Regions from separate parts of the Nocardiopsis sp. NPDC055551 genome, predicted to be linked through region 1. Evidence: predicted binding sites of a transcription regulator. Region 1 holds the regulator's gene; each other region holds the start of a gene.
What was found. The regulator LexA, encoded in region 1, represses DNA repair genes until DNA is damaged. The targets are predictions, from matches to a motif close to TCGAACANNTGTTCGA.

Region 1 (6,334 bases):
GGAAACACGGGTTGCTCGCGCTGATCCGTCCGGTCTCGGGGTTGGTGTGCCAGTCCTGGATGGTGCCGTCGTACTGGATGCCGGGGTCGGCGCACTCCCAGGCCGCGCGGGCCATGCGGTGGAACAGGTCCTTGGCGTCGACCGTGGCGACGACCTCGCCGGTGGTGCGGGAGGTCAGCCCGAACTCGGAACCGGACTCCACGGCGCGCATGAAGGCGTCGGAGACCCGCACCGAGTTGTTGGCGTTCTGGTACTGGACGCTGAACATGTCGTCGCCGCCCAGGTCCACGTCGAACCCGGCGTCGCGCAGGGCACGGATCTTGTGCTCCTCGCGCGCCTTGGTCTCGACGAACTCCTCGATGTCGGGGTGGTCGACGTCCAGCACGACCATCTTGGCGGCCCGACGGGTCGCGCCGCCGGATTTGATGGTTCCGGCCGAGGCGTCGGCACCGCGCATGAAGGAGACCGGTCCGGAGGCGGTGCCACCGGAGGAGAGGAGCTCCTTGCTGGAGCGGATGCGGGACAGGTTCACACCCGCGCCGGAGCCGCCCTTGAAGATGATCCCCTCCTCCTTGTACCAGTCGAGGATCGACTCCATCGTGTCGTCGACCGACAAGATGAAACACGCTGAGACCTGCTGGGAGGAGGTGGTCCCGACGTTGAACCACACCGGGGAGTTGAAGCTGAAGTACTGGTTGGCGAGGGCGTGCTTGAGCTCGTGGTCGAAGATCTCGGCGTCCTCGTCCGAGGCGAAGTAGCCGCTCTTGAGTCCGGTCTCGGTGTAGACGCCGACGACGCGGTCGATGAGCTGCTTGAGGCTCCACTCGCGTTCGGGAGCGCCGAGCGCGCCGCGGAAGTACTTGCTCGCCACGATCTGGGTGGCGTTCATCGACCAGGTGGTGGGGAACTCCACGCCGCGCTGCTCGAAGTTGACGCTGCCGTCACGCCAGTTGGTCATGACGACGTCGCGACGCTCCCAGTCGAGGGTGTCGTAGGGATGGACGCCCTCGGTGGTGAAGACGCGCTTGATCTTCAGCCCCTTGGGCCCCTTCTTCCCCTTGCGACTCGTCGAACCGCTGCTGGTCTCCGTCATGACGCTCCCCGAAGTGTCTGCTGTGCGCGGACCGGCTATGACCGCGCGGGTTCTTGCCGTCGCTGCGGTCTCGGGCGGTTTCGGTGAACGCCCGGGCCCGCTATGAGGCGGTGTCGGCCGTGGGCATGGCCGGATCGGAGTCCTGGTCCTTCTCCGTCCCGTCCTCACGGTCGGTCCGCAGGCTGGCGATCTCCGCTTCGAAGTCCGCCAGGCTTTCGAAGCCCCGATAGACGCTGGCGAAGTGCAGGTAGGCGACTTCGTCGAGGTCGCGCATCGGGACGAGGATGGCCAGTCCGATCTCGTTGGCCGGCACCTCCGCCACGCCACGGCCTCGGATCTCCTCCTCGACCTGTTGGCCGAGTTTGGCGAGGGCGTCCTCGGAGACGGGCCGCCCCTGGCAGGCCCGGCGCACCCCGGCGATGATCTTGCTCCGGCTGAAGGGCTCGGTGACCCCGGAGCGCTTGGCGACCATGAGCAGGACGGTCTCCTGTGTGGTGAAGCGTCGCTCACAGACCGGGCAGGAGCGGCGTCGCCTGATCGCGGAACCGTCGTCGGTGGACCTGCTGTCGATCACCCTGGTGTCCGGATGACGGCAGAACGGACAATGCATCCTGGTTCACCTGCTTCCCTATACCCGAACCACAACCCTTGAGTCTACCTAACCACAACTTCTAGGCACATACCCCATTGGTAACACCAGATGTTGTGGTCGAACCTAGACCCCGGGGGCACGGGTCGCAACCCGCCCCTAGGCGTGTTCCTCAAGTGGGGGCTCAGGACCCGCCTCCACCGGGGAGGAGGTCTCGAATACGTCGGGGGGTCGCTTCCAAGGATAAGGGGACCGCACCCGGGGGGACCCCGTTCGGCGCGCGTTCCACAGGTGAGGAATCCCTTGCCCGGCGGGCTTTCCGGCATCCACGCGACCTCCGGGGACACGCTCCGGGGCCGCCTCGGGCGAAGCACCGGGAAAGCCGTTTTCGGCATTCGACGGACAGCGGCGAGGGAACGCGTGTACATACTTAACCGAGGGTCATCGGAAAGGCCCGCCGAAAAGGCGAAGTCGCCGTCCTCGGCCGCTCGAACGCTTGTTTGATATCACCGTGTGCAACGACTAATCTTGACCTTGATTTCCCACCGGTTTCGCCGTCTCGCCCACTCGTGAGACGACGGACCCGTCACCGGCCACCCGAACAGGCCCTGACCGAACCGAACGCCGAGGAGGCCCGGCCGTGCCGGAGGACAACACCGAGGTCGTCGACCCCGGAAACACCACCGTTCTTTCGCCCGTGGGTGACACGGGCGGTGCCGTGCCCGAAGCCCCCAAACTGACCGCGCGCCAGCAAAGCGTTCTCAACTGCATCCAGCGTTATGTGCGCGAGCGCGGTTTTCCGCCGTCCATCCGAGAGATCGGGAACGCCGTCGGTCTTTCCAGCCCTTCCAGCGTCGCGCACCAACTCAAGGTGCTCCAGCGCAAGGGCTACCTGCACCGGGACCAGAACCGGCCGCGCGCGGTCGAACTGCGCGCCCCCGGCCGCGACACCGCGCAGAGCATCAAGCCCGAGGAGCTCACCGCCGACGCGACCCGGGCCGCCGCGGTGCCGCTGATCGGTCGGATCGCCGCCGGTGGCCCGATCCTGGCCGAGGAATCGGTCGAGGACGTCCTGGCGCTACCGCGTCAGCTGGTCGGCGAGGGTCGGCTGTTCATGCTGACCGTGGTCGGCGACTCCATGACCGACGCCGCCATCACCGACGGCGACCTCGTGGTGGTCCGCCAGCAGCCCACCGCCGAGAACGGCGACATCGTCGCGGCCATGTTGGACGACGAGGCCACCGTCAAGGTGCTGCGTCGCGGGGACGACGGCCACGTGTGGCTGATGCCCCGCAACGACGCCTACGAGCCCATCAACGGCGACGCCGCGACCATCCTCGGCAAGGTCGTCACGGTCATGCGCCGCGTCTGACCCTGGCCGGGAACGACGACCGCACCGCCCCGGCCACGCCCACCAGGGCACGGCCGGGATGGTGCGGGAGGGCACGGCCGATACGCTGAGGGCGTGTCCATTCCTGCCCACACCCCCGTCGCCCGCGGCCGCGTACGACGCCGTGGCCGCTCGGTCTCGGTGATCGCCGCCCTCACCCTGCTCGTCTCGGCCTGTGGCCCCGCCGAGGAAGAGGGCCCCGAACCTCCGGGGGTGAGCGGTGCCGAGCGCGAGCTCAGCTTCGAGGGTGGCGGGTTCACCGTCGACGGCACGTTCACCGCGCCGCGGGAGAGCGGCTCCGAGAACGGGGTGCCGGGCGCGCTCATCATCTCCGGCAGCGGCCCCACCGACCGGGACGGCAACAGCGCCGGGCGCCCCGAGGCCGACACCAACCTCAACCTGTCCCGGGTGCTCGGTGACGCCGGGGTGGCGACCCTTCGCTACGACAAGTTGGGCAGCGGCGACCCCGCCACCTTCGACGACGAGGTGAGGGAAGCCCTGGAGGAACCGGTCGATCCCGAGGTCTTCGACGCCCAGATGGCCGCCGCTTACACGGCGTTGGTTGAACAGCCCGAAGTCGACCCCGAGCGCACGATCGTCGTGGGCCACAGCGAAGGCGCGCTGTACGCGCTACGCGCGCACGAGGTGCTCGACGGCGCCGAACCCGCTTTGGTTCTGGCGGCTCCGCCGGGGACGCGCATGCTCGACGTCATCGACCGTCAGGTCTCCGAGCAGGTCCGGACCGCCGAGGCGCAGGGTGCGCTCAGTGAGGCCGAGGCCGTGCGGATGCTGTCCCACGCCCGGACGTCGCGCGCCGCGGTACGGGGCGGTCAGGAGTTGCCCGAGGGCGACACCACGGGTCTGTTCTCCCCGCAGAACCAGGACTTCCTCGCCTGGATCGATGCCTTCGACCCGCCCGAACTGGCCGCCGCGTTGCCCGAACGGACCCCCGTCCTGGTGCTCTGGGGCGATGAGGACGCCCAGATCACCCGGGACGAGGTCGACCGGCTGATGGGTGGTCTGGAGGGGGCCGAGCGGGTGGACCTGGCCGGGGTCGACCACGTGCTGCGCGAGTACGACGACTCCCCCGGCGCCGCCGCGTTGGACGCCGACCGGGCGTTCTCGCCAGAGGTGTCCCCGGCGGTGCGGGAGTTCGTCGAGGGTCTGTGGTGAGACCGCTCAGTCGGTCTCGTCCGCCTCGATGCTCTCGGGGAGTTCCGCCACGATCGACCTGACCAGCCGCTCGGATTCGGCCGCGGCCGCCTCCCCATCGACCGATCCGACGGCGTCGTAGTCGGTGGAGGCGGTGTAGCAGGACTCCAGGTAGAGGTTGGAGACGCGCACACCGGTGCAGCCGACCTCGAAGGCGCCGATCTCCACCCAGGTCAGGGCCTGGTCACCGAGATCGTCGATCGGTCGTGGGTCGTTGCCCGCCGCGGTGGACTCCAGGGTGTCGGCGGCGGTCTCGTCGCCGCCCTCGACCGGGGCGGCGACCAGCATGAGCGTGGCCGCGGCCGGGACGGCGGTTCCGCCTTCCTGCGGGGTGGCCCAACGGCACTGCGATCCGGTGCCGAAGGTGTCCTGGGCGCTGCCGACGGTCTCCTCGATCTCCAGTTCATGGTCGGGAACGAGCTCGGCCAGGACCTCGGTCTCGCCGATGGCGCACTCGGGGGCGGCCTCGTAGGCGCCGTGTTCGGCCCCGCCTCGGAGCAGGTACCAGATCAGCCAGCCGGTGAACGCGATCACCACCAGCACGAGCGCGACGAGGAGGACGACCGCGAAGGTACGGCTCTGTGGCGGAGGCGCTCCGGGGTCGGTCTCGTAGGTACCGCTCACAGCGCCTCACCGATTCGTCCGGCCACGTCCACGGCGGTGTCCCGGGCGTCCTCGAAGGAGACGGGGTCTCCTTCGGACTCCCCGGTGTAGGTGACCCGTACGAACAGGTTGGTGGTGTGGAAGGCGAGTTCGGCCGTGCCGGGGAGCTGTCCGCGCCAGACCTCGGCGCCGGCTGCGCCGGGGAGTTCGACGGGTTCGCCCCGGGTCGGCACCACGGCCTGATGGGCCAGGGCCGCCGCCTCGTCGCCACTGACGGCGGGTTCGGCCGAGGCGTCGGTGAAGCGGGCCGACAGGTCCACGCGCAGGATCGTCCGGTCACCATCGGTGGCCCCCGCGGTGCTCCACACGCACACGGTGTTCTCCCCGCCGCTCAGGGGACCTTGGTCGTCGGTCTCCAGGACGGCCCCGGGCAGTACCTCGGCGAGTGTGTCCTGGGGGACCGCGGCACACGTGGGGGCAGCGGTGTGGGTGTCGTCGCCACCGGGCAGGTCGGGGTCGTCGGCCGTCGCCCACATGCCGCCGCCGATGGCCGCCGCGCTCACCACCACCGCGCCCGCGGCGATGATCGACGCCCGCACCCACGGTCGGTGCAGGGCTCGACCATCCTTCGAAGCGCCCACCGGGCCACCGCCTCCCTATGTGTGTTGCGCCCAACGGTAGGGGGCGGGGGCCGCGGTCGCGACCACCGCCCCCGTCGGGTGTGTCAGCCGACGACGATGTTGACGAGCTTGGGTGCCCGGACGATGACCTTGCGGACCGTCTTGTCCCCGATGAAGCCTTGGGCCTTCTCCGAGGCCAGTGCCAGGCGCTCCAGTTCGGCGGGGTCGATGTCGGGGGAGACCGACAGCTTGTCGCGGACCTTGCTCTGCACCTGCACCACGCAGGTGACCGACTCCTGGACCAGCAGTTCGGGTTCGGCCTCGCGCCAGTTGCCGACGGCGACGCTGCCGACGTGCCCGAGCTTCTCCCAGCCCTCCTCGGCCACGTAGGGAGCGAACAGGGACAGGGCGATGGCCACGAACTCGGCGGCCTCGCGGACGGCCGGGTCGGCCGCGCCGGGGCCGGAGTCGATGGCCTTGCGGGCGGCCGAGACCAGCTCCATGCAGCGGGCGATGGCCACGTTGAAGCGCTTGTCCTCGATCAGTGCGGTGATCTGGTCGATGGAGCGGTGGGTGGCGCGACGGAGGTCGGTGTCGCCCTTGGTGAAGTCCACGCCGGGTTCGGTGGCGGCGCCGGCCTCGTGCATGACGCGGTAGGCGCGGTTGAGGAACTTCATCGCGGCGGTGGGCGAGACGTCGGCCCAGTCGACGTCCTCCTCCGGCGGGGAGGCGAACAGCATGGTCAGTCGGACCGCGTCGACGCCGTACGCGTCGATCTCCCGGCCCAGGTCGACTCCGTTGCCCAGCGACTTGGACATGGCCCGGCC
Region 2 (6,334 bases), 130 kb from region 1:
GCGCTTGCCCGTGCCACCCGACCTGTCCCTGGCCGTGTTGGGGGCCGGACTGCGGGTGGGCACCGTGACCTCCCATGGGGCCTTGCCGGTGCCCTTGCGGGTGGAAGGCCTGGGTTGCGGGCGCACCGGGGACGCCCGGCTGCCCTTGGGGACCGGAGGGGCCCTGGAACCCGGGCTGCCCCGGGGCGCCCGGCCCGCCCTGGTGCGCCTGTCGGGTGTGCGGCGGGACCGGACCGCCGATGGGCGGGGCGACGCCCCCATTGGGCGTCTGCCCTTGGCCGGGGCCCTGAAGGTGTTCGGTCGGCACCTGGTCCGTGGGAGCGGCACCCGTCCGCCGTGGACCGGATTCCTCCGGCGGTGGCGTGCCCGCCACCGGAGCGCTACTCGGTGGTGCCCAGGAGGTACTGATGGTCCGTCGTACCTCCGACTCCTCCGGGTCCTCCTGACCGGTCAGCTTGGCCAGCAGTTGCTGGGAGGAGGGACGGTTGGCGGGGTTCTTGTCCAGCGCGCCCCCGACCAGGTCCAGCAGGCTCGGATCCAACCCGTCCAGCTTGGGTTCGGCCGAGGAGATGTTGTGCAGCACCGCGGGCACCGTCGCCGCGTCGAAGGGCGCGTCCCCGATGCCGGCGAACGCCACCAGGCAACCCCAGGCGAAGATGTCCGCGGCCGGTGTGGCCTGCTCTCCCAGGATCAGCTCCGGCGCCATGTAGGAAGGGGTGCCCATGAGCTGACTGGAACGGGTGATGCCGCCGCCGGCGTCGTCCATGGCGCGGGCGATGCCGAAGTCGATCACCTTCGGCCCCACAGTGGACAGCAGAACGTTGGCGGGTTTGAGGTCGCGGTGGATCACCCCGGAGCCGTGGATGGCGGTCAACGCCGCGGCCACGCCCATCGCCAGACCCTCAAGGGTGCCGCCGTGCATCGGCCCCTGCGCGCGCACAGCCTCGTCCAGGTTCGGGCCGGCCACGTACTCCGAAACGATGAACAGCGGCTCGCTCTCCAACCGGGCGTCGATGACCCCGGCCGTGGAGAAACGGGCCACCCGCCTGGCGGCGTCCACCTCTCGGGCGAACCGTTTCCGGAAGGACTCGTCGTCGGCCAGGTCCGGGTGGATGAGCTTGACGGCGACGGAGCGGCCGCCGGGATCCTCGGCGAGGTAGACGGTGCCCATGCCGCCGCGTCCGAGCCGACTGACGATGCGGTAACCGTCGAGTTCGCGCGGGTCGCCCGCGCGCAGGGGTTTGCCGCTTGAGTGGCCGTTGGACGTCACAGTCGAGGGTCCTCACAAATCGTGTGATAAGCGCCTATCAGCGTACCGACGCCGGTACCGGAGCGCGTTTCGGAGGGGTGTGATCCCACTGGAGACGAAACGGTTCTGTCGGTGGTGGTCGTCAAAGCGCGGGAACCGCCACGGTCACTCGTCGAGGATCCGCTCCACCCGGAAGTTCTCGTACAGCACCCGGAACGGGGACGTGCTCTGACCGCGGTGGTACTGCACGGCCTGGCGCTGGACGTATTGGTGGTCGGCGTAGTCGTCCGGGTAGGGCTCCTCGTCCACCGCGCTCACCGCGAGTCCGTCGTTGACCCACATTCGGATCTCGGCGGTCGGAACCTCACCCTCGTCGCCCGGGGTGAACTCACAGGCGAGCTTGATGTTGTTGCTCACCGGCTCCGGTTCCTCTCCACGGGACGTGGCCTGGTCCGCTCCGTCGGTGGGGACCGCGGGATAGGGGCGGAACTCCGAGACCTCGCCCTTGGCCAGTTCCTCGGGATCCCAGGAGTCGTCGGCCAGGGTGCCCGAGACCTTGTCGATCACGGCCTCCGCGCCGTCCGCCCGCAACCAGGCACGATAGGTCGCCGTGTAGTCCTGGTCCGGGTGGTCGGGGTAACCGTCGGTGTCGTCCTCGTCCAGTTCGGCGTCGGCCGGGTGCAGGTCGCGGATGCACCGGAGTCCGACGGTGAGGTAGTCGTAGCCCTCCAGCACCTGGACGTCGCTGGTGACCAGGAGCCGTTCGGTGGTGTTCACACCCTGGGTGGAGGGGGCCATCCAGTTGCGTCCGACGCTCGGATCCATCTCCGCGTTGGGGTCCATCGCCATCATGATCCCCTCGCCCGGCGCGTAGCCGCTGTCGTAAGGGTCGTCGTCCTCGTCGTAGATGGAGCCGCCCCACCCGGGGTCGATGGCGAAGTCGGAGCCGTACAGGGTGGTGAGGCCCTCCGGAGGCGCGTCGTTCCCCGCCACCAAGGCGAAGGAGAGACCGGCGATCAGGACCACGGCGCCCGCGCCGGCCCCGACTCCGAGGAGGAGTCCGCGGCGGCGTGTGGGGGATCCGCCGGCGCCCTGTGCGGTCTGGGCCGGGGGTACGGCCGTGACCGGGGGCGGCGTCCACGTGGCGCTGATGGTGCGACCGGCCTCCTCCTCCGAGACGCCGGGCCGTCCCACGAGCCGATCCAGGATCGCCTGGGCGGTGGGCCGATTCGCGGGGTTCTTGTCGAGGGCTTGGCGCACCAGGACCGTCAGGGCGGGGTCCAGCCCGTCGAGCCGGGGCGCGGCCGTGGTGACGTTGTGCAGGACCGCCGGGACCGTCGCCGCGTGGAAGGGCGTCCTGCCGGTGCCGGCGAACGCCACCAGGCATCCCCAGGCGAACACGTCCGCGGCGGGGGTGGCCGGGTGACCGTGCAGGAGTTCGGGCGCGATGTAGGAGGGCGTGCCCATGAGCCGGCTGGAACGGGTGATGCCGCCGCCGTCGTCGTCCAGGGCGCGGGCGATGCCGAAGTCGATCACCTTCGGTCCGACGGGGGAGAGCAGCACGTTCGCGGGTTTGAGGTCGCGGTGGACCACACCCGAGCGGTGAATGGCGGTGAGCGCCGCCGCCACGCCCATGGCCAGTCCTTCGAGGTCACCGCCGCGGAGGGGACCGCGTTCGCGCACGGCCCGGGACAGGTCCGGGCCCGGGACGAACTCGGAGACGACGAACAGGGGGTCGCCCTCCAGGCGGGCGTCGATGACCCCGGCGGTGGAGAAGCGGGCCACACGGCGTGCGGTCTCGACCTCGCGGGCGAAGCGCCGCCGGAACGAGGGGTCCTCGGCCAGGTCGGGGTGGACGACCTTGAGCGCGACCTGTCGCCGGGAGTGGTCCTCGGCCAGGTACACGGTGCCCATGCCGCCGCGTCCCAGCCGGCGCGACAGGCGGTATCCGCCGATCTCCGTGGGGTCTCCGGAATGGGGGGTGGCGGGGCCGTCGTGCCCGTTGAACATGTGGGATGCCTCGTGGGGGTCGTGGGGGCGCCGAGTGCCACGGTGCTCGCGGGTCCGTGGCTCGGGGGCTTCTCGGTCCAACGGATGGTTTCACAGGTGGTGATGTCGTCGAGGCGGAAACAGTTCCACGGCGGCCTTCCCTTCGCTAGTATTCGATCACACGTTCGAATGCCTGCTCGTACTTCCCCGCGTGCGGGCACCCCGGCGGTGCGCCCTGGCACCGCCGGACGCCAAACGAGGAGTCGGTCGATGCTTGGGGGAACGGTTGTGGGGCGGTACTACGGAGCGGACGTCACGGTCGTGGAGGACGACGGCAGGCCCACCCGCTTCGTGTGGGACGGGCGGGTCTACGGGGTGCGCAGGATCATCGACCAGTGGGTGACCCTGCGCCGTGACTGGACACCGGGTGAGAGCTCCCAGGTGCCCGAATGTCGGCACTGGAGGGTCGAGGCCGGATCGTCCTACTCCCAGGGGGTGTACGAACTCCGGCACGACACCACCACCGGTGAGTGGCTGCTCTCCCGGGTGTGGGGATGATCCGGGGGAGAACAGGGGACGGCCGGGTCGGCACCACCACCGACCCGGCCGTCCTCGTCTACGGGGTCGTCTCCAGGTCCGTCGGCAGGAGACTGTAGACGGCCAGGTCGGTGCGGCCCTCGTTCAGCGGCATCGCGTTGCGCTCCACGCCCTCGTGGACGAATCCGGTGGACTCGGCCACCCGGCGAGAGGCGGTGTTGCCCACCGCGGCCTTGATCTCGATCCGTTGGAAGCCCTGTTCGATCGCCCAGCGGGACACCGCCACGACCGCCTCGGCGGCGTAGCCATGGCCCCGCCCCCAAGGCGAGATCCAGTAGCCGACCTCGGTGACCTTCGCGGGCCACTCGGTGCGCAGCAGGGCCGCCGAACCGACGAACCGGCCGCCCTCGCGCTCCAACAGGGCCCAGTGCTGGCCGTCGCCGGACGTACGAATGCCGGGTGCCAGACGCAGACAGAAGTCCTCCGCGCTCTCCCGGGTGTAGGGCTCGCCCGGGGACGGTAGCGGAACCCACCGCTGGAGGTCGGGGTCCACGCACGAGGCGTACACGTCGTCGATGTCGCGTTCGAGTACCGATCGCAGTCGGAGTCGCTCGGTCTCCAGGATGACCGCGGGCATGATCGGCGTGCTCTGAACGGTGGTCATGGTGGAGTCGGACCCTCTTTCCTCGAATCGCGCCGCGCACCCATGGCGTGGCGGCAGCGCTCACGATAGCCGCGCCGGCCAGGGGCGCCGCAACCGGATATCGAGGTGGCCACCGTCGTGACCTGCAAAAAGAGGCCTTCGCCACAGGGGTGCTAGAGCAGGCCGCGTGCCACCCGCTCTCGGATGGCGGAGTCGAACACGTCGGCGAAGGCGTTGCCGGGGCACTCGGTGTCCAGCCAGTCCCGGTGCCGGGCCACCGCCTCCTGCGGGGTGACCGCGCCGGTGTCCGGGTTCACGTACTCGATCTCCCGAGTCGGGTCCACGCCGGTCAGCGCGCACAGCACCCGCAGCACCGTCACCAGTGAGTCCTGGGCGGCGCGGGTGGGCACCTCGTGGGTGAAGTCGCCGAGCAGGCACACGCCGATGTTGGCGTGGTTGAAGCCCGCCGCGTGGCCGGCCGTCACCGAACGGGCGCGGCCGGGCAGCGGCACCCCGGAGAAGACCGGGATCCGGTCCTCGCCCGAGTGTCGACCCTCGTAGACCACGCCGTCGGGGTCGATGAGCAGGTGGTAGCCGATGTCGCCCCAAGCCTGCTCGGCCGCGTGGAGCCGATACACCGCGCGCACGTCGGCGGCGTGGTCGTCGGTGGTCGCCATGGCCGTGTGGTGCACGGTCAGTGCCTGGACCCGATGGAACTCGGCCGGCCAGAGGTCGTCGCCGTCCTCGTCGAAGCGCAGGGACTCGTCCGCGCCCCAGCCCGCCCGCGTGCGCACCGGCAACAGGGAGGTGCCCGACAACGACCGGTACTCACCGCCCTCGGCGGAGAGCGCGGTCCGTTCCGGTCCACCGAAGGCGAGCGGTTCGCCGTCGCGGACGTTCACCGCGGTCAGGTCGGAACCGTCGGCGCCGCGTACCTGGTAGCCGATCGCGCCTTCCGGGGCGCGCACCATCGCGGTGGAGGCCGGGTCGAGGTGGTCCGGTCCTTCGGTGTGGAAGTGCAGCTCCCGCCAGGAGCCCCACCCGTCGGGGAGTTCGAAGCGCACCGAGGCGCCGGAGGCCCACTCGGGCGACCGGGAGACGGAGACCAGGTCGAACCGGCGGTCGGGGCGTACGGGGGAGCCGGTGGAGGTGGTGGTCTCGGTGAGCACCCGGGGGACGGCCCGGGTGTCGGAGCCCTGTGCCGAAGCGGCCGTGGGCGTGAGCAGCACGGGGGCCAAGGAGCCGAGGCCCGCCGCCGTGGCGATGGTCAGGAAGGTACGCCGTCGCATGTGTGTCCGTTCTGTTCGCCGACTGTGTCCATCGCGGGGCAGGGCGTCAGGGGACGGGGACCGCAACAGCCTGCCACATGCCTGTGACATACGGCACGTGGGCGCGTCCTCGAAGTCCGAAGCGCTCGGACGCGGGGACCACACTGGAACCACTGGTCACATCGGAAACAAGGACGGGTGGGGCTTTGGAACGGACCGGAGAGGACCGAGACGGCGAGCACATGGACGACGATCACCACGACCTGCGCCACCACGGCGACGCGGAGGTGGGATCAGGACTGCTCGACCTGGCCGTGAACGTCCGCGGGCGCACCCCGCCGGACCGGGTGCTCCGTCGGATCACCGACTCGCTCACCGACCTCGGCTCCTACCCCGACCCCGAACGGGCCCGCGTGGCCGTGGCCCGGCGGCATCGACGCGACCCCCGTCAGGTTCTGCCGACGGCCGGCGCGGCGGAGGCGTTCGTGCTCGTCGCCCGGGCGCTGAACCCCCGAAGGGCCGTCGTGATCCACCCCCAGTTCACCGAACCCGAGGCCGCCCTGCGCGCCGCCGGCCACGGGGTGGACCGGGTCCTGCTGCCGGCACCCGACTTCCTCCTGGACCCCGGGTCGGTCCCCGAGGACGCCG
Region 3 (6,334 bases), on a different contig from region 1:
GCCATGTTGGGCGCCCAAATGGGCGCTACGAGCAAGATCATCGCTGTGAAGACCAGAGCCGGCCACCGCAGGGACGCGGTCCGCCACTCACCCCACCTGTAGCGGGCTCTTCGTGACCTCACCCGTCACGTAGTGGCGACGCGCCCCACGAGAAAGCCAGACGGAAAGGAAGGGATCCGGCCGGCTGCGGCCGGAGTGGGCCGCAGGCCCACAGGGCCGTTAGGACCTCAACCACTCTCCCCCCTTCCCCGATAGCCGCCAAACCGCCGCCCGCACCGCACGGGTCAAGGCCACCAACACCGCTGCCACAGCACACAACATCGCCTTGACGCGTGCGGTGCGGGCGGCAACAATCACGCGGCGGGGAAGGAGGGAGAACCCACCCCCACCCCGCCCAACCACCCCAAGGAACTCGACCCGAGGCGCCCCACCAACCACCCTCACCCCGCCCAATAACCCAAGGTCCCAGTTCAGGGCCGGCCTGCGTCAGACAGCATCCCGATGCCCCACGACCCCACGACCCCACATGCCCTACACACCCTCAGCTCCCCCGCCCTCGGCCTCCAACTCAGCCTCCGCCGCCAGCTCCGCTTCCAACTCCTCCCGAACGATCCGGTATGACAGACCGGCCGGGTAGCCCTTGCGGGCCAGGGCGCCCAGGGCGCGGCGGGTACGGGTATCGGGGTCGTGGCCTCGGCTACCGGTCAGCCGTTTGCGGGCCAAGACGCGAGCGGCCTCGGTCTCGTCTTCCTCGCTGACCTCGGCGACCGCCTCGCGGACGGTCTCCTCTTCGACTCCGCGAGTGCGCAGCTCTTGGGAGAGCGCGCGGCGGGACAGGTGTCGGCTGTGGTGGCGGGAGGAGACCCACCCCTTGGCGAAGGCGGCGTCGTCGATCAACCCCGCTTCCTCGATCTGGTCGAGGACTCGCGTGATGACCTCCTCCTCGTGCTCCCGACGGTGCAGGGAACGTTCGAGTTGGGCGCGGGTGCGCGGGGAGTGCGTGAGCATACGCAGGACCAGGTTCTTGACCTTGGCCTCGGTGTCCTCCCCGGACGGGCGTTCGGGCCCGTCCGGGGTGTGCTCGGCGTTCATCGGGTCGGGTGACTCATCCGCCCCGGCGCGGTCGGATGACCGGCGCCGCTCACGCATCCGTGTCGGTCACCTTCGCGGTCTTGGCCGGGGCCTTCTTCGCGGCGGGGGCCTTGGCGACGGCGTCCTTGCCGATCGCGTCCTTGACCGGGTCGGCCTTGGACTCGGCGTCGGATCCGGAGGCGCTGTCGTCACCGGCGGTCACGCCAACGCCCAGCTTCTCCTTGATCTTCTTCTCGACCTCGTTGGCCATGTCGACGTTCTCGTGCAGGAACTTGCGGGCGTTCTCCTTGCCCTGGCCCAGCTGCGTGCCGTCGTAGGTGTACCAGGCACCGGACTTGCGTACGATGCCGTGTTCCACGCCCAGGTCGATCAGGCTGCCCTCTCGGGAGACGCCGACCCCGTAGAGGATGTCGAACTCCGCCTGCTTGAAGGGCGGCGCGACCTTGTTCTTGACGACCTTGACCCGTGTACGGTTACCGACCGCGTCGGTGCCGTCCTTGAGGGTCTCGATGCGTCGGACGTCCAACCGGACCGAGGCGTAGAACTTCAGCGCCCGACCACCCGAGGTGGTCTCGGGCGAGCCGAACATGACGCCGACCTTCTCACGAAGCTGGTTGATGAAGATCGCGGTGGTGCCGGTGGAGCTCAGCGCGCCGGCGATCTTGCGCAGGGCCTGGGACATCAGGCGAGCCTGCAGACCGACGTGGCTGTCACCCATCTCACCCTCGATCTCGGCGCGGGGCACCAGGGCCGCCACGGAGTCGATGACGATGACGGAGATCGCGCCGGAGCGGATCAGCATGTCGACGATCTCCAGCGCCTGCTCACCGGTGTCCGGCTGGGACAGGAGGAGGTCGTCGGTGTTGACGCCGATCTTCTTGGCGTACTCGGGGTCCAGGGCGTGCTCGGCGTCGACGAAGGCGGCGATGCCACCCATTTTCTGCGCGCTGGCCACCGCGTGCAGGGCGACGGTGGTCTTACCGCTGGACTCGGGACCGTAGATCTCCACGACCCGGCCCTTGGGAAGGCCACCGATGCCCAGGGCCACGTCCAGCGAGATGGCGCCGGTGGGGATCGCCTCGATCGGCGGACGATCGTCGTCGCCCAGGCGCATGACGGAGCCCTTGCCGAACTGCCGCTCGATCTGCGCGAGCGCTGTTTCGAGAGCCTTGTCTCGGTCTCCAGAAGCCACGGGGTTCCCCTGTAGGGTCGATGCCTTTTTCTTCATGATGCGCCTGACGCTACGCCTTCGGTACGACAATCGCGACGTTCGCCGGCGATGCGGCCACTCTACCCGAACCTATGTTCGATTCTTGGTTCATCCACAGATCGAACGCGGATCGGACCCGGACCGAACGTGTCGGTCAGCGGGCGGTGGCCGGAAGGTCGAACGCCTCGCACACCGCACGCCAGACCTCCTTGGCCCCGACCCCCTCGGCCAGCGCCTGCTCGATGGTGCGGGAGCCCAGTCCCTCGATCACGTAGTCCTTGGCGAGGCTCTCGGCGTAGGCCTCGCCGAACTGCTCGCGCATGTTGTTCCAGAAGTTGGTGAGTCTCATCGGCCCCAGTATGGGTGATGGACGGGACCCCGACGGCGTTGTCCACAGGCCCTTTTTCGAGGTGCCGGGTGTGTCCTCCGCCTCCTTCTGTCCGAGCCGTTCGGCAGACTGGCCGGATGAGCGGCCCCTTGGAACCCTTCGGCACGGCGACGCGGACCTGGTTCGAACAGGCCTTCCCCGACGGGCCCACTCGGGCCCAGGCCGAGGCGTGGGCCTCGGTCGCGGGCGGTGACGACACCCTCGTGGTGGCGCCCACGGGTTCGGGCAAGACCCTGTCCGCCTTCATGTGGTCGTTGGACCGGTTGCTCCACTCCCCCGTGCCCGAGGACCGTTCTCGGCGTTGCCGGGTCCTGTACGTGTCCCCGTTGAAGGCGCTCGCGGTGGACGTGGAGCGCAACCTGCGTCGCCCCCTGGCCGGCATCACCGACGCCGCGGCCACCGACGGACAGGAACTCTCCCCCGTCACGGTGGGGGTGCGCACCGGAGACACCCCGGCTCGGGAACGTCGCCGTCTGGCCACACACCCACCGGACGTACTCATCACCACCCCCGAGTCCCTGTTCCTGGTACTCACCTCCAAGGCTCGTGAAGGGCTGGCCGGGGTGGAGACGATCATCGTGGACGAGGTGCACGCCCTGGCGGGGACCAAACGCGGCGCCCACCTGGCCCTCAGCCTGGAACGACTCGCCGAACTCCTGGAACGTCCGGCGCAGCGGATCGGGTTGTCGGCCACCGTGCGCCCGCGCGAGGTGGTCGCCGACTATCTGGGCGGCGCGCGGATCGTCGCCCCTCCGGACGCCCCGCACATGGATCTGCGGGTGCAGGTCCCGGTGCCGGACCTGGACGAGCCGGGCGGATCGGTGTGGCCGCACGTGGAACGCCGGGTCCTGGACCTGGTGGAGGCGCACCACTCCACCATCGTTTTCACCAACGGCCGCCGCACCGCTGAGAGGCTGTGCTCCCGGCTCAACGACCTGTACGCCGAACGCACCGGCGTCACGTTGCCCGAGGAGGAGGTCGCCGCGCAGGTCGCCGGCCAGTCCGGACAGAGCCGGGGCGCGGACGCCGTGATCGCCCGCGCCCACCACGGGTCGATGTCCAAGTCGGAGCGGGCACTCATCGAGGACGACCTGAAGACGGGCCGACTGCGCTGCGTGGTGGCCACCTCCAGCCTGGAACTGGGTGTGGACATGGGCGCCGTGGACCTGGTCGTACAGGTGGCCTCTCCCCCGTCTGTGGCCAGTGGTCTGCAACGCGTCGGACGGGCCGGACACCAGGTAGGCGAGGTCTCGCGCGGGGTGTTCCTGCCCCGGTTCCGGGGCGACCTGTTGGCGACCACCGTCGTGACCGGGCGGATGCGCGAGGGCGGGATCGAGCGTTTGGAGATGCCGCGCGACCCCCTGGACGTGCTGTCCCAGCAGGTCGTGGCGATGGTGGCGATGGACGAGTGGTCGGTGTCGGAGCTGGCCTCGGTGGTGCGGCGCGCGGCCCCCTTCTCCGACCTGGCCGACTCCGTGCTGGAGTCGGTGTTGGACATGCTGTCGGGACGCTATCCCTCGGACGAGTTCGCGGAGCTGCGCCCACGTCTGGTCTGGGACCGGCAGGAGGACGTGCTGCGCGCCCGCCCCGGCGCCCAGCGACTGGCCGTGATCAGTGGTGGGACCATCCCCGACCGGGGCCTGTTCAAGGTGCATCTGGCCTCGGATCCGGACGGTCGGGCGCCCACCCGGGTCGGTGAGCTGGACGAGGAGATGGTGTACGAGTCGCGGGTGGGCGACGTGTTCGTACTCGGCTCGACGTCGTGGCGGATCGAGGCGATCACCGCGGACCGGGTGATGGTGTCGCCCGCGCCGGGGCGACCGGGGCGGATGCCCTTCTGGAAGGCGGACGCGCAGGGTCGTCCGGCGGAGCTGGGTCGGGCCGTGGGCGCGGCCACCAGGGAGTTGGCCGGGGCGGACGCCGAGGAGGGGCGTGCCTGGGCGATCACCGCCGGGTTGGACGAGTGGGCGGCGGACAACCTGGTGGAGTACGTGGCGGAGCAACGTGAGGCCACCGGGCAGGTGCCCGACGATCGCACGGTGGTGATCGAACGTTTCCGTGACCAGGTGGGCGACTGGCGCGCGGTGGTGCATTCGCCGTTGGGCGCCCGGGTGCACGCGCCGTGGGCGTTGGCGATCGGTGGGCGGTTGCGCGACCGGTTCGGGATGGACGCCCAGGTGGTGCACGGCGACGACGGGATCGTGCTGCGGCTGCCGGACGTGGAGAACGGCGGCGTGGGTCGTCCCGGCGAGTTGACGGATCTGGTGTCGGTGGACCCCGACGGTGTGGAGGCGCTGGTCACCGAAGAGCTGACCGGGTCGGCGTTGTTCTCGTCGCGGTTCCGTGAGTGCGCGGCGCGGGCGCTGCTGTTGCCGCGTCAACGCCCGGACCGTCGGATGCCGTTGTGGCAGCAGCGTCTGCGGGCGCGACACCTGTTGTCGGTGGCGGGTCGGTACGGGTCGTTCCCGATCGTGTTGGAGACGGTGCGCGAGTGTCTGCGGGACGTGTTCGACGTTCCGGAGTTGGCGCGGGTGCTGTCGGACGTGCGGGCGCGGCGGATCCGGGTGGTGGAGGTGGAGACCACGCACGCGTCGCCGTTCGCGCGGTCGTTGCTGATGGAGTACACGGCCGCGTTCCTGTACGAGGGGGACGCGCCGGCGGCGGAGTCGCGGGCGCAGGCGTTGACCCTGGACACGTCGTTGTTGGCGGACCTGTTGGGCGGCGCGGACCTGCGGGAGTTGTTGGACCCGGAGGTGGTGGAGCGTACCGGCGCCCTGTTGCAGCGGTCGGCGGCTCCGGTGCGGGACCTGGAGGGGACCGCGGACCTGCTGCGGGAGGTGGGTCCGTTGTCGACCGATGAGGCGGTCGAGCGTGGGGCGGACCCCGACTGGTTGTTCGCCCTGGAGGGCGCCGGGCGCGTGGTGCGCGTGTGGGTGGCCGGGGTGGAGCGCTGGTGCGCGGTGGAGGACGTGTCGCGGCTGCGGGACGCGTTGGGCTCCGAGCCACCGCCCGGGGTCCCGTCGGTGTTCCTGGAACCGGTGGAGGATCCCCTCTCGGACCTGGTGTCCCGGTACGCGCGCACGCACGGACCGTTCACGTCGGCGGAGGTGTCGGCCCGCTGGGGTGTGGGCGTCGACGCGGTCGAGGGCGCCCTGCGGGACCTGGCCCGGCGGGGCAGGGTGGCCCGTGGTGGGTTCCATCCCGGTGGCACGGGCACCGAGTGGTGTGACGCGGACGTGCTGCGCCGGTTGCGGCGGGGGTCGATCGCCCGGCTGCGCCGCGAGGTGGAACCGGTGGAACCGGCGACGTTGGCGGTCTTCGTCCCGTTGTGGCAACGGGCGGTTCCGGGTGAGCGGTGGCGTGGTCCGGACGCGGTGTTCGAGGCGGTGGAGTCGCTTCGGGGCGTGCCATTGGTGGCCTCGTCCCTGGAATCGTTGGTGCTGCCGGCCAGGGTGGAGGGTTTCGTCCCCGCCTCGTTGGACGCGCTCACCCAGGCCGGTGAGGTGGTGTGGACGGGCGCGGGCTCGCTGCCGGGTGGGGACGGTTGGTTGGTGGTGGCCCCCGCCGAGGACGCCTCGTCGTCGTTGCCGGAGCCGCTTCCACCGCAGGAGGGAACCACGGCGGCGGCCGTGTTGGGGACACTG

Region 2: the regulator LexA is predicted to act here: its motif matches at 3,412-3,427, upstream of ACWGSK_RS21220 (DUF6504 family protein).
Region 3: the regulator LexA is predicted to act here: its motif matches at 2,387-2,402, upstream of recA (recombinase RecA).

What each region holds. Positions count from the first base shown of each region.
Region 1 is NZ_JBSHJJ010000012.1:205,133-211,466, reverse strand. It holds gene ACWGSK_RS21815 (vitamin B12-dependent ribonucleotide reductase) at 1-1,093, opposite strand, end outside; gene nrdR (transcriptional regulator NrdR) at 1,194-1,703, opposite strand; gene lexA (transcriptional repressor LexA) at 2,380-3,054, shown strand; gene ACWGSK_RS21800 (alpha/beta hydrolase family protein) at 3,148-4,245, shown strand; gene ACWGSK_RS21795 (hypothetical protein) at 4,252-4,908, opposite strand; gene ACWGSK_RS21790 (hypothetical protein) at 4,905-5,528, opposite strand; gene leuS (leucine--tRNA ligase) at 5,612-6,334, opposite strand, start outside.
Region 2 is NZ_JBSHJJ010000012.1:71,286-77,619, forward strand. It holds gene ACWGSK_RS21210 (protein kinase domain-containing protein) at 1-1,270, opposite strand, end outside; gene ACWGSK_RS21215 (serine/threonine-protein kinase) at 1,415-3,259, opposite strand; gene ACWGSK_RS21220 (DUF6504 family protein) at 3,509-3,796, shown strand; gene ACWGSK_RS21225 (GNAT family N-acetyltransferase) at 3,855-4,439, opposite strand; gene ACWGSK_RS21230 (peptidoglycan recognition protein family protein) at 4,592-5,707, opposite strand; gene cobC (Rv2231c family pyridoxal phosphate-dependent protein CobC) at 5,929-6,334, shown strand, end outside.
Region 3 is NZ_JBSHJJ010000006.1:104,420-110,753, reverse strand. It holds gene ACWGSK_RS12630 (regulatory protein RecX) at 532-1,149, opposite strand; gene recA (recombinase RecA) at 1,142-2,284, opposite strand; gene ACWGSK_RS12620 (DUF3046 domain-containing protein) at 2,457-2,651, opposite strand; gene ACWGSK_RS12615 (DEAD/DEAH box helicase) at 2,768-6,334, shown strand, end outside.